Regions from separate parts of the Bacillus sp. NS1 genome, predicted to be linked through region 2. Evidence: predicted binding sites of a transcription regulator. Region 2 holds the regulator's gene; the other holds the start of a gene.

Region 1 (7,310 bases), on a different contig from region 2:
AGCAAAAACGAGAACTTCTGTACAATGCAGTGTTAATCGGACTGACAATGGATAGAGACACGCTTTACGCAAGAATTAATCAGCGGGTTGATATGATGATGGAGGCCGGTCTTCTTCCCGAAGTGAAACGCCTCTACGACAAAAACGTGAGAGACTGTCAGTCGATACAGGCGATAGGCTATAAGGAGTTATATGCATATTTTGACGGTTTTGTGACACTTTCTGATGCCGTCGATCAGCTAAAGCAGAACTCAAGACGGTATGCGAAACGGCAGCTGACGTGGTTTCGCAACAAAATGCAGGTTACCTGGTTCGATATGACACCGCCCGTTGATATGGAGCTGAAAAAAAAGGAAATTTTCACACATATAGCAGGAAAACTCGAACTTTAATCGAAACTGTATGATATAGAGAATCAAGGAGGACGAAACATGAAACCGATTAATATTCAGGATCAGTTTTTGAATCAAATCCGGAAAGAAAATACGTATGTCACTGTTTTTTTGCTGAATGGCTTTCAGCTGCGTGGCCAGGTGAAAGGCTTTGATAACTTTACCGTATTGCTGGAATCGGAAGGTAAGCAGCAGCTTATCTATAAACATGCGATCTCAACGTTTGCGCCGCAAAAAAACGTCCAGCTTGAACTCGAATAGATCAAAAAATACCATGTCAAGGCATGGGGAGGCTGTCGGGGGAATCCCGGCAGCCATTTTTTAAGCTTGAGCCACTTTCATTCCAAGCTTTGTATTTTAGTAAGCTGACCATGCCAAGGCACGGTCTTTTTTTATGAGATCAACATATGCAAAACTAACTCGAATATCATGTAAAAATCTGAATTTGGGAGTGACGCGACCTTGTTTGAAAGTGAAGAACTGAGACGAATTAGGATTGCGCTTGTGTGGATAGCCGTATTTTTGCTGTTCGGAGCGTGCGGGAATCAAGATACCATCATTGAAACAGACAGCGGCAATTCAGGCTATGAAACGCCACAGCCAGCCTCGTTCCCGCTTGAACATAATCATTTTGGCGTTGTAGAGGACGGCTATATCAAAATTTATGAGTATAATGAGTCCCGCAATGAGGTAAAGCTGAAGACAGAATACTCGGATGATGAGCTTGAATAAAATTCACAAGCATCCGAATTTACAAAGCGGATGCTACCCGCTAAACTAAATACAGACACAGATCAAACAGAGGGTGAAATAAAATGAAGCATAAAGTGATCGTGAATCATTGGGAAGAAATTTGTGAAGATGATTCTTGCTATGAATACGGAACAAGCATCATTGTGAACGGAAAAGAATTAATCAGAGAAGCGTCAATTATCAGCGCTTTGAAGGCGGTTTTAGAAGAGATCGGTGCGGATGTTGAAATAGAAGAAACAGTAGAGAGCGAAAAATGCTGTGATAGCTTAAGAAAAAAAAATCTAGACTACTAAGCAGTTTTTTTTCATGTTATGATATACATCGGCTTAAAAACGACACCCTGAGTAGGACGAGAGATGATTCTCGTTCTGCTCTCTTTTTTGGGCCCTTATGAGTCTGCCCATATGCCTGATTTGATCAAAATATGAATTTTTCACAAAAACAAATCTATATATTGTGTTTTTGTCAGAGGATAGTATACTATATATAGTGTTAGTGATGAGAGATTCATATTTTTTGATAGGTCGTGATAAAACGTGGTACAAATCATATTTGATTCGAAAACAGGGAATGTTCAGCGGTTTGTGAATAAAATAGGCTTTCAGCAGATACGCAAGGTGGACGAAATTGACCACCTGGACACTCCGTTTGTTTTGGTCACCTACACGACAAACTTCGGTCAGGTACCGGCATCAACACAATCATTTCTCGAAAAATACGCCCATCTTTTATTAGGAGTCGCTGCGAGCGGCAATAAAGTATGGGGCGATAACTTTGCAAAAAGCGCCGATACCATTTCAAGACAATATCAGGTGCCGATCTTGCACAAATTTGAACTCAGCGGCACATCTAAAGACGTTGAATTGTTTACTCAGGAGGTAGAAAGAGTTGTCACAAAATCAAGTGCCAAAATGGATCCAGTTAAATAACGAAATCATGATCCAAAAAGATGGAAAATTCCAGTTTGATAAGGATAAAGAGGCTGTACATAGCTATTTTGTAGATTATATCAATCAAAACACAGTTTTCTTTCACGATTTAAAAGAGAAGCTGGATTATTTGATAGAAAACCAATACTACGAAGAGGAATTCTTAAGCCTTTATTCTTTTGAAGACATTAAAGAAGTGTTTAAGACAGCTTACGCTAAGAAGTTTCGTTTTCCTTCCTTCATGAGTGCGTTTAAATTCTATAATGACTATGCTTTGAAAACGAATGACAAGAAAAAAATCCTCGAGCGTTATGAGGACCGGATCTCAATTGTTGCGCTGTTCTTCGCAAACGGCGACACTGAAAAAGCAAAAGAATATGTGCGCCTGATGATCAATCAGGAATATCAGCCGAGCACACCGACATTTTTGAACGCTGGCAGAAAACGCCGCGGTGAGCTTGTAAGCTGCTTCTTGCTCGAAGTCAATGATTCTTTAAACGACATTTCAAGAGCGATCGATATCTCCATGCAGCTTTCTAAACTGGGCGGCGGGGTTTCTCTTAACCTGTCCAAGCTTCGCGCGAAAGGTGAAGCCATTAAAGATGTTGAAAATGCCACAAAAGGCGTTGTAGGCGTGATGAAGCTTCTTGATAACGCGTTCCGTTACGCTGACCAAATGGGACAAAGACAAGGATCTGGTGCGGCGTACTTAAACATTTTCCACCGCGATATCAATGATTTTCTCGATACGAAAAAGATTTCTGCCGATGAAGATGTGCGCGTCAAAACGCTGTCTATCGGTGTTGTCATTCCGGATAAGTTCGTTGAGTTGGCGCGAGAGGACAAAGCGGCTTATGTATTTTATCCGCACACGATTTATAAAGAGTACGGCCAGCACATGGATGAGATGGACATGAATGAAATGTACGACAAGTTTGTCGACAACCCTCGGGTGAAAAAGGAAAAAATCAACCCTCGGAAATTGCTTGAAAAACTGGCGATGCTTCGTTCTGAATCAGGCTATCCATACATCATGTTCCAAGATAACGTGAATAAAGTGCATGCGAATAACCATATTTCCAAGGTGAAATTTTCTAACCTTTGCTCTGAAGTCCTGCAGGCATCTCAGGTTTCTTCATACACGGACTATGATGAAGCAGATGAAATCGGTTTGGATATTTCCTGCAACCTAGGCTCGCTTAACATTCTCAACGTCATGGAACATAAATCAATCGAAAAGACAGTTAAGCTTGCGACAGACTCTTTAACACACGTGTCTGAAACGACTGATATCCGCAATGCGCCTGCTGTAAGACGGGCAAACAAAGCGATGAAATCAATCGGTCTCGGCGCTATGAACCTTCACGGCTACCTTGCGCAAAACGGCATTGCGTATGAAAGTCCGGAAGCCCGTGACTTTGCAAACACGTTCTTTATGATGGTGAACTTCTACTCCATCCAGCGTTCTGCGGAAATCGCAAAAGAGAAGGGCGAAACATTTGATCAATATGAAGGATCAACCTATGCGACAGGTGAATACTTCGACAAATACGTTTCAACTGATTTCTCACCGAAATACGAAAAAATCGCTAACTTGTTTGAAGGCATGCATATCCCGACGACAGAGGACTGGGAAAAGCTAAAAGCATTTGTAGCTGAACACGGCATGTATCACAGCTACAGATTATGCATTGCACCGACAGGCTCTATCTCATACGTTCAATCTAGCACGGCGTCTGTTATGCCGATTATGGAACGAATTGAAGAAAGAACATACGGCAACTCAAAAACGTACTACCCAATGCCTGGGCTTGCATCTAACAACTGGTTCTTCTATAAAGAAGCCTACGATATGGACATGTTCAAGGTTGTAGATATGATCGCGACTATCCAACAGCACATTGATCAGGGAATCAGCTTCACATTGTTCTTAAAAGACACAATGACGACTCGTGATTTAAACCGAATCGATCTGTATGCACATCACAGAGGAATTAAAACCATTTACTATGCAAGAACGAAAGATACTGGGCAAGACAGCTGCCTTTCTTGTGTTGTTTGATTAAAGGAGAGTTTATAGTGACAAAAATTTATGACGCAGCAAACTGGTCAAAGCATGAAGACGATTTTACTCAAATGTTCTATAACCAAAATGTGAAACAGTTCTGGCTTCCGGAAGAGATTGCTTTAAACGGCGATCTCCTCACATGGAAGTATCTCGGAAAAAATGAGCAGGACACTTATATGAAGGTACTCGCCGGACTGACTCTTCTTGATACAGAGCAAGGGAATACGGGGATGCCGATCGTGGCTGAACACGTAGAAGGCCACCAGCGGAAAGCGGTGCTGAACTTTATGGCGATGATGGAGAACGCTGTCCATGCGAAGTCGTACTCTAATATTTTCATGACCCTGGCACCGACTGAAACGATTAATGAAGTATTCGAATGGGTGAAACAAAATAAATATTTGCAGAAAAAAGCGCAAATCATCGTCGGGCTTTACAAAGCCATTCAAAAAGATGACGAGATTTCACTGTTCAAGGCGATGGTTGCTTCCGTCTATCTGGAAAGCTTCCTTTTCTACAGCGGTTTCTATTACCCATTATATTTCTACGGACAAGGAAAACTGATGCAAAGCGGTGAAATCATTAACCTGATCCTTCGTGATGAAGCGATTCACGGCGTTTATGTGGGTCTCCTTGCTCAGGAAATTTACAATAAACAGACAGAAGAGAAAAAAGCAGAGCTTCGCGAATTTGCGATCGACCTTCTGAATGAGTTATATGAAAATGAGCTTGAGTATACAGAAGACTTGTACGATCAAGTCGGACTCTCACACGATGTAAAGAAATTCATCCGCTACAATGCCAATAAAGCGCTGATGAACCTTGGATTTGATCCATACTTTGAAGAGGAAGATATTAATCCGATCGTTTTAAATGGATTAAATACAAAAACAAAATCACATGACTTCTTCTCTATGAAGGGGAACGGTTATAAAAAGGCGACAGTTGAGCCGCTCAAAGACGATGACTTTTATTTTGGAGATGAAAAAGAGCAGATGTAATATCTGCTCTTTTCGGCTTGAAGGTTCAAATGAGGAGGACGCAGTAGCAATGGGAAAAATGGACGAAATGATTTTGGTCGCCCCGCGCGATGACGTGTTTAAGAAAGAAAGCTTAACCTTCCAGGGTGTGAGCAGTGAAGATAGCAGAGTAACAGAAATCATGGCTCAAATCGAAGCGGGCTATCATGAAATGAGAAGGGGGGACGCAGAAGAAGATCCGCATTTCAAGCAGCCGATTCCTTATGTCGTCATTAAGCGCGAAGATGAAGTTTTCCTTTACGAGCGGCTGGCTGGCGGCGGAGAATCACGTCTGCACAATAAGCTTTCTCTCGGCTTTGGAGGCCATATGAACTCGATTGAAGGAGCAGCCTCATTTGCTGAAGTCTTAAAGCTGAACACAGACCGTGAGCTTGACGAAGAACTGCAAATAAATGAAGAAGATAAACAAGCGATTGTCACACTGGGACTCATCAATGATGATGAAAACAGTGTCGGTAAAGTACATATCGGTATACTTTCTGCGCTTCAATTAAAGCCAGGCTCAGAAGTGGAAGTGAAGGAGAAAGAACAAATTGCTGGAAAATGGATGAAAGTCTCTGAATTAAAACAGGACGACATCTATAACCGTCTGGAAACATGGTCACAATTTGTTGTTGATATTCTTGAATAAAAAAACCCGGTTTCTCGTGATGAGGAGCCGGGTTTTTTATAAGACGCTCGTCCACGTCTAGACTATGATTCGAGAATCACAATAGCGTCAAAGCCGGCATTTCTCGCTCTGGCAGCAAGAGCGTCTGCATTGTCTTTGGATGAAAATGCGCCAATCTGTACTTTGTATAATCCATCCTTTAAAAGGACAACCGTGTCAAAGCCTTTCGCTTCGGCGCTGCCTGCGAGTGAGTCCGCATTCGCTTTCACTTTAAATGCGCCGATCTGAACCTTATATAACCCTGAGTTGGATGTCTTTTTAAGGCTAAAGGCTTGCTCCACCCCGTTTGCATGGCCTCTCGCTAAGCTTTGAATAAAGCTGTTTGTTTTCAGCTTATTTGCATCCGCAACGGTATCAATGAAGCCGTTCTCGGTCAATAAGGCAGGCATTGCCGACTCCCTTAGGACGTGGAAGTTTGCTGTTTTTCTGCCGCGGTCTGCAAAGTCGACAGCTTGTATCACATTAGAGTGAATTGCCGATTGGTAAGTCGTCGTCGGGGCTCCCACACCCGGGTAAATATAGCTTTCAAAACCTGTCCCACCCCCGGAATTAACGTGAATGGACAAAAAGAAATCTGCTCCCCAGTTGTTAGCCGCGTTTGTCCGGTCGCTTAAGCTGACATATTGGTCGCTTGTCCGGCTCAGCAGCAAAGAAACCCCTTCATACTCGTTTGTCAATATCGTACGCAAAGCTAAAGCGATTTGCAGGGTTAACGTTTTTTCTTGAAGTCCATTTCCTACGGCGCCTGGATCAGACCCGCCATGCCCAGGATCAATAAAAATCTTAACCATTCTTCATCACCTCATTACAGGATATGAAAAAACACGGCTCCTGCTTGTACGATTATCATTCGTCTGAAAAATGAGGAAATAACCCTTTCATATACGGAAATTATTTCTCGGGAAAGCGCACAATTCAACATGAAGCGACAGCAGATTCTATCTGAAATAAAAATGTGAATATGTCATTTGTATGTGAATATTACGGGTTCGGCCCTATTTCCACCACTGATTCCGTCAGGTCTTCGGCTCTGTGTCAGGCATTTGGAACGTAAATTAATACGTTTAGCTCCTTTCATATGCTGAGAAATAAAAGGCAAGGGAAACGTGTCGTTGAAGACATCTCCTTAATAATAGAAGAAAAAGAAATGTATCTTTAAACGAATGACCGTGGTCAATATGCTGGCGGGAGTGACCGTCAGCTGATTCCTGTTTGAAGCCGAAAGCATCATATCAAACAGGGGGCAACGGACAAAGAACACAGCTTCGGGTGGGATCTTCCGCTGAGAGATTCGTTTAAGCTATTAAAAGCGATATAGGAAGTGTGGTCAATGGATTATAGAACTCTGATATTGAGATAATAGTAATAATGAGGTTTATATGTCAAAGGCATAGCTCCAGTGTTCCTTACAAAATTGTTAAAAATAAAATCTCTTGGTTTGTCCACACCATGTCCTTG
Region 2 (7,310 bases):
ATATTCCTGTTCCATCTTATATTCATCTATCGCCGCTTCCGTAATGTCTCTAAGCTGCTTGTAGTATTGTCCGAGTCGGAAGGTCTGAAAAGAACGAATGGAAAATAAGCCTTCCTCTAAACAGATCGTTTGGAGTTCATCCAAAATAGATTGTTTTCGCGAAAGCTTTAGCGGCTCAAACGGAAGATCGTCCGCTTCTCCTTCAATAATACTGTGTGCGAGCTGCAGGATTTGCTGCTGTTCATCCTGGTCCGTGAAGCAGTATGTTCCCTCAATCAATGACAGCATATGTTCGTCTTCTTTGCATTCTAAAAAAAATTTGACCAGAATCGGCTCCATAAAACGCTGAATAGAGAAAGCCGGCTTCGCTTTTTCAATCCCGATTTTTCGTATGCCTTCACGGACAATAATATTGTTCCGATCGTCCGAATGCTGAATGAGATGTAAAAAAGCGGCTGCATCATGGTCATCTTCAAAGATTATTTCAAGCATGTTTGTCCCCCCTTACGGCATCTGTTACAAGTATATGGGGGATGTTTTTAAAATAGACGTAAAGGTCATTGGCAAATCTTAATTTGATTCCTGGAACAAGTTTTGCATTTTCTTTCTGAAGATAAACGGCAGCGAGATAAACACGATATACAATACGAGCACCATAAAGAAAGCGGGCAGATTTCCAGCCAAAAAGCTCGCCCCCAGCACATTAAGCGCAATGGTCCCAGGGATGATTCCCGCGGCCGTCGCCGCAAAATACGGCAGCGCTTTGACATTGGAAAGACCTGCCGCATAACTGACGAAATCAAAATTAATCGGCAGGATCCTCAGAAGAAAGATATAAAAAAATCCGTTATCCTCCATTTGCTTCTGAATGGCTTCCAGCTTCTCGTAATGGCCGTTCTTTTTCGCCGCAAACAAACCGGCCGCAAAAAACGATACAGCTGAGGCGCACATCGAACCGAATAACGTATAAAGCGTGCCGAGAAGCGGGCCAAACGCAAGTCCGCCCGCTATAGAAATAACAGAAACGGGAAATAAAACAAGAGGTCTGACGATGGATATCCCGATAAACATCAGCGGTGCAAAGACCCCGAACGATAATACCCAAACCCTGATCTCTTTCGGTGATAGATTCAAATACCTTTTATTTCCCCAAAAGATTAAACCTGCAACGGCCAGCACTGTCAGCCATTTAAGAGCGGTTTTTCGTTTCATACACTCAGTTCCTTCCCCTTTGAACCGCAGCGATTACGGATGGCGGCGGTTTTCTCCGTCAAGACGGATTGGAGCAGCCAAATATAATATCCGCTCCATCAGTCTTGCCGCTTTTACTTCTTCCTTTTCTCCTCTTTGCGAATACGTAAAATGATGCTTTAGCTCATCAGGTGAAAAATTAGAAGAAAAGAACGTCGGCAGCTGCTGGGACATTCTGTGCTGAAGCACCGTTCCGATGACTTCATCCCTTACCCAGCTCGTCATTGATTCCGCTCCGATGTCATCAAGCATTAATACAGGTGTTGTTTTAACCATATTGAGCTTCTCTTCCAATGAATGGTCTTGAAGCGAATTCTTGAGCTCTCTCACAAATTCGGGCACATATACGATCATGGAGGAATACTCTTTTTCAGCCAGTTCATTGGCAATCGCAGCAAGCATAAACGTTTTTCCTACCCCGAATTTCCCGTATAAATACAGTCCTTTCCCTTTTCCCGTCTCATTATAGCTTTTCAGAAAATCCGTAACATGCTGGAACATCGCGAGCCTGCTCGGATCACTGATATCAACCTGCTGGAATGTCGCGCCGAGAAGGTCCTGCTGGATATACATGCTTTTCATAAGAGATTTTTGTTTTTTCTGCTGGTCTAGCTTCCGTTTGACAGGACATTCATAGTACTCGATATCTATAGAACGGCCATTGACAACAAGCTTCGGATGGTAGCCCTCCAACAGATTGTTGCAATCTTCATCTTCTGAACAATAGGAGCACTTCTTGCTTTGTCCGATATATTCATAAAGCTTATTTAAGCTCTTTTCGATCATTTTTTGATCAACCATTTCTTCGTTTTCCTTCAAAAATGCCTGAACATCTTGATCCTTCATGACTTTTTCCTTCATTTGTTCAAGACGTTTTTGGAAATCCGGTCTGCCGGTTACGCCTTGCAGGGAACGGCCGATTGGTTCCATCTATTACTTCACCCCGCATCTCTGTCTTTAATAGGCAGAGTATTTTTTCAGTTTTTCCATTTCTTCCATCATCTTTTTCTTCTGTTCTTCCAAATCCTGCGGTTGCAGCTTCTGCTGTCCGGACTCTGACTCGGACGCTGGCTGCTTTTCTTTCATCCAGTCAGGAAGTTTTTCTTCGCGAATCACTTTTTGGTTTCGTTTCGAAGGCTGATTTGCTTTTCCTTCAGCCCATTCAAGGTATTGGCGGTTTTCTTCTATCGCAAGCTTCATCGCTTCTCTGACCGTTTTTACCTTTTTGCGCGCCCAATGCGACGCGATTTTTTGGATATAGTTTTTCGACAGCTTCATGTCGGTTTTCAGCATGACGTAATAAATTAACACATTTGTAACGCCGGGCTCGAGCTTCTGTTCAAACATAATTTCTTCTATGATTTTCAGATCAGCTTTTGACGGCTCTGTTCCGTCGGCAATGTCCTGGAGAAGCTTCTTCGGAGAAATCGTCTCAAGCAATGCAATCAGCTTTCCGTCCAGTGATTCCCCTTCCGCCGGTTTTTCGCCTTCACGCAGATGCACCGGCTGTGTTTTTTCCACTAAGTCAGGCAGCTGGCCGTTTCTTTCGATTTGATACCAGTCACTGGCCGCTTTTCGTAAAGCCTCCGTTGTAATGACGTCACGCTCATCAATCGCGCTCATCACGACATTTTGCATCTGCAAAGGATCTATGCCGTAAAGATAAGAAAGCTTTTTGATTGTGTCCCGCACCTGCTGGGTCATCGCTTTTCTCGGAATCATCGTCTCAGATAGACCCGCTAAAAATAAATCAAAATCAAACACATCCTCTGTTATGGTGTAGGACGGAGCCTGTCCGACAGAAGTATACTCTGCACCCTGCGCAAGTCTCACCGTTTCCTCCATATCAGATGTGAGCTTCCATTCACTCGGCTGCAGCGATTCAAACGCATGATTAAACGGCCGCGTAATGTCCTTCGCATCTTCTGAAATGGCCGGGTGCGTGAAAAATTGTTTCAATTGCTGATATTTTGTTTTTCCGACTCTATTGTACAGAAAAACATTCAGCATTCCATCTTCAAAAAAATCATTTGGCCTGAGCGGCGGAAGGAGTTCATATATAAAGAGGCGCTCCTGCCGCTCGGATTCCTTCATATATACTTTCAGCAATCCGATGCCTTCGAGCTTCCCCTGTTCCTGATGGATCGTTTTTAAGTTGGACTGTGTCATCCCCATCAGCTGTCTATGTGTGGACTCTCCGCCCCACAAACGGTTTTGTTCAAGCTCTCCCCATAATGTCATATAAAGAGAGAATGCAACAGGGCCGATTAAGGGCTGATACAGTTGTGTGATAATTTGTCTGTCTATATCCTGCAGCATCGATCTGCTTTTGACCACATACGGATCTACAGGCAGTACATCTTTCCAATAGTCAGCCATACATTCTCAAACCTTCCGAATTTGTTTCTACCTTTCATTTTACACCGTTTCTCATATCTATCAAATGCCAATTTTGCACATGAGAAAAGAGCTAGAAGAATCCTCTTAGCTCTTTTAACGCTCTTTCTTTATTAAGTCTTTTAATTCGTCGATAAAGACGTTTATATCTTTAAACTGCCGATAGACTGACGCGAACCGCACATATGCGACTTCATCAATCTTGGCCAGCCGGTCCATCACCATTTCTCCGACAAGCTCGCTTTTCACCTCAGAGCAGCCTTGATTGCGAAGTTCTTTTTCAATATCAAAGCACATGTCTTCAAGCATTTTGAGTGAAACAGGTCTTTTTTCGCATGCTTTTATGAGGCCGCGCAGCATTTTTTCTCGGCTGAATTCCTCACGCACACCTTCTTTTTTTACGACGATGAGCGGGGTTTCCTCCACTTTCTCAAAGGTCGTAAACCGGTAGTGGCAGGATTCACATTCGCGTCTTCGGCGAATCGATTTTCCGTCATCCACAGGCCGTGAATCAAGGACTCGCGTTCCATTATGCTGGCATGAAGGACATTTCAATAAAATCAGCTCCCAACTATTTCGTTCCCTGCAATGTATTTTCGGCAGCCTCCGCCTTTTTAAAATAGATGTGACAGCATCTGTCGGGAGAGCCGTTGTGTAAAACTGTATCTACAGCATCAGGTGGTTTGTGAAAATCTCTTTCTTATTTTACAAAAAAAATGAAAAAAGAAAAAGCTGACTGCCTTTGTTTCCCTTTGTTTCTTTATAAAAATAAAAGGAGCATAAGCTAAAAAGCGCATAATGGCTTTTAGCTTCAGCTCCCTTTGTGTTCGTATTAACTATAGTACTTTCGCTTGCGCCTGTTTAATTTGCACAGGCCCCATTCCTCTTGGTATTTCAATGTTTTCTCTTGTATCAGCATGTAATGCCTCTGCGATATAGTCAGCAGCAACATTAGGATCTAAGTCTCCACAAGTATAAACATCAATGCTCGCATATCCGTGCTCAGGAAAACTGTGAATTGTTAAGTGTGATTCAGAAATAATCACAACTCCACTTACGCCTTGCGGTGCAAATTTGTGAAATGCAACCTCGCGCACCTCAGCACCTGATTTTAGAGCAGCATTTACAAACGTTTTTTCAATAAAATCCATGTCATTCAGCTTATCAAAATCGCATCCCCATAGCTCGGAGATAACGTGACGCCCCATTGTTTCCATAGTCATGGACCCCCCTTAACAAGAATTAAAAAGTGAAATTCCAACAACTGGGTCGGCCATTTACCACGGGGGAAAGTTAGTCCGGAGAGGTCCTAACCCTTTAAGTAATTCCGAAACAGTCTCAAGCAAGAAGTTCACGAAAAATAGTATACTGTGTTTAAGTCTAATTTGCAAGGTGCGTTTTTTCAGAAATATGCTGTTAAGGGTTTTTTCTTCAAAAAGCGTCCATGACCTTATTTTATACAGCAGACGGATGTTTCATTCGTACCGCTACATGGCGGATCAGATCAACGACTCTGCATGAGTAGCCCCATTCGTTGTCATACCATGCGAGCACCTTTACTTTTCTGTCTTCCATTACCATTGTCGTTAGCCCGTCAATGACTGCTGAATGCGGATTTGTATTATAGTCAGTCGAAACGAGCGGTTCATCTGAATAATCAAGAACGCCGTACATTGAAGTTTTGGCAGCCCGTTTAAATGCCTCGTTTACCTCTTCAGCCGTTACATCTGTTTTCAGATCGACAACGAGATCAACCAGTGAGACGTTCGGAACAGGGACACGCAAGGCAAGGCCGTGAAGCTTTCCTTTCAGATGCGGCAGCACGAGCGAAAGCGCCTTTGCCGCTCCTGTTGTCGTCGGAATGATGGATTCACCGCATGCCCGTGCCCGGCGCAAATCTTTGTGAGGATTATCAATGTTTTTCTGGTCATTCGTATATGCGTGAACTGTGGTCATCAGCCCGCTCTCAATGCCAAATTGTTCATCCAGCACTTTTACAACAGGCGCAAGGCAGTTAGTCGTGCATGATGCATTTGAAATAATGACATGACGGTCGGCGTCGAATTGGTCCTCATTTACTCCCATCACAATGGTAACGTCTTCATTTTTTCCCGGAGCAGTCAGAATGACTTTTTTCGCACCCGCTTCAATATGACCCATCGCTTTATCTTTTGAATTAAACTTCCCTGTGGCTTCAACGACAATGTCAATATCATATTCCCGCCAAGGCAGCTGTTTGGGATCACGGCTGTTTAACAAAAGCACTTTCTTTCCATTCACGATCAGGCTGTCTTCACCAGCCACAACCTCTTTGTCGTACCTGCCGTGATTTGTGTCATACTTTATTAAATGAGCCAGCGTTTCTGCAGAATAACTGGCGTTAATGGCCACTACTTGAATTTGATCGTCTAACATTGCTTTTCTAAAAACCATTCTTCCGATTCTTCCAAACCCGTTGATCGCTACTTTTACCTTCATGTTGGACACCCCTTATCAATTATGCCATTCTAATTTGTTGTCATCTGTAATTAGTATAACACATTAAATCGAATTCGCCAGTACATATTGATAAAAATCAACGATTACAACGCTAATTTATGATGCATTATATGTTTTCTTGCACACAAAATTAGGCGTAAGAACCAAAAAAACAGCCAGCGCTCCGCACTGACTGCTCTCATTTTTTTATGATTCCTGTTTTAACTTATCATTGAGCACACTTTCTTCTAATACAGAAAATGTATCCCCGTACACTCTGTTGATATGATTCGCTCCCCAAGCACACAGCATGTCTAAAATCCCTTCTAAGCTGCGGCCGTATTCGCTGAGCTCGTATTCCACTTTGGGAGGAACCTGATTGTACACGATCCGGTTAATGACACCGTCCGCTTCGAGCTCACGCAGCTGCTGGGTCAGCATTTTTTGCGTGATGTTAGGCATCAGGCGCTTTAATTCACTCGTGCGTTTTTTTCCGTGCGTCAGGTGGCATAAAATGACGCATTTCCATTTCCCGCCGATCACTTCAAGAGTCGCTTCCACAGAGATATTATATTTTTTCTTCTCCATACCGTTCATTCTCCTTACAGGCACCAAAAAGTGACTATAGCACTTAAAAGTACGTACTTTTCTTTTTTGACGATATCTTTCATAATCACATTTGCCGGCTGATTTGAATCTGCTCTTTTTATTTATATAGCTTACTCGGCAGAATTTCAATCATACAACACATTACACAAAGGAGGAACATGATGACTTCAGCCAATAAAAGCAGCATTCCTGCACTCCTGGCTTTGGCCGTAAGTGCATTCGCCATAGGAACAACCGAATTTATCAGCGTCGGCCTTTTGCCGCTAATTTCTGATGACCTGGACATTCCTGTCACAACAGCGGGATTGACCGTTTCCCTTTATGCGCTTGGCGTTACATTCGGTGCGCCTATATTAACTTCATTGACCTCAGGCATGTCACGTAAGACGCTATTGCTTTGGATCATGTTGATTTTTATTGCCGGGAATACGATGGCAGCTACCGCTTCAAGCATCGGGATATTATTAGCAGCACGTGTGATATCAGCTTTTTCTCACGGTGTGTTTATGTCGATCGGTTCGACCATCGCAGCGGATATTGTCCCAGAGGATAAAAGGGCTAGCGCAATTTCGATC

The links. Region 2 encodes NrdR, which represses ribonucleotide reductase genes. Its sites were predicted from a motif close to AACACNATATATNGTGTT; they were not measured.
Region 1: a site for NrdR is predicted at 1,622-1,639, ahead of nrdI (class Ib ribonucleoside-diphosphate reductase assembly flavoprotein NrdI). Genes of this name have one in related genera too.

The regions. Positions count from the first base shown of each region.
Region 1 is NZ_JBZAZF010000002.1:900,220-907,529, forward strand. Features, by position in the region: gene miaA (tRNA (adenosine(37)-N6)-dimethylallyltransferase MiaA) at 1-392, shown strand, start outside; gene hfq (RNA chaperone Hfq) at 432-653, shown strand; gene AC4CV5_RS09840 (YmzC family protein) at 855-1,124, shown strand; gene AC4CV5_RS09845 (hypothetical protein) at 1,208-1,438, shown strand; gene nrdI (class Ib ribonucleoside-diphosphate reductase assembly flavoprotein NrdI) at 1,682-2,074, shown strand; gene nrdE (class 1b ribonucleoside-diphosphate reductase subunit alpha) at 2,034-4,136, shown strand; gene nrdF (class 1b ribonucleoside-diphosphate reductase subunit beta) at 4,154-5,143, shown strand; gene AC4CV5_RS09865 (hypothetical protein) at 5,193-5,813, shown strand; gene AC4CV5_RS09870 (N-acetylmuramoyl-L-alanine amidase) at 5,876-6,643, opposite strand.
Region 2 is NZ_JBZAZF010000003.1:192,795-200,104, reverse strand. Features, by position in the region: gene ytxC (putative sporulation protein YtxC) at 1-492, opposite strand, end outside; gene AC4CV5_RS11430 (TVP38/TMEM64 family protein) at 571-1,212, opposite strand; gene dnaI (primosomal protein DnaI) at 1,246-2,181, opposite strand; gene dnaB (replicative helicase loading/DNA remodeling protein DnaB) at 2,209-3,630, opposite strand; gene nrdR (transcriptional regulator NrdR) at 3,745-4,203, opposite strand; gene speD (adenosylmethionine decarboxylase) at 4,485-4,865, opposite strand; gene AC4CV5_RS11405 (glyceraldehyde-3-phosphate dehydrogenase) at 5,104-6,126, opposite strand; gene AC4CV5_RS11400 (winged helix-turn-helix transcriptional regulator) at 6,334-6,714, opposite strand; gene AC4CV5_RS11395 (MFS transporter) at 6,897-7,310, shown strand, end outside.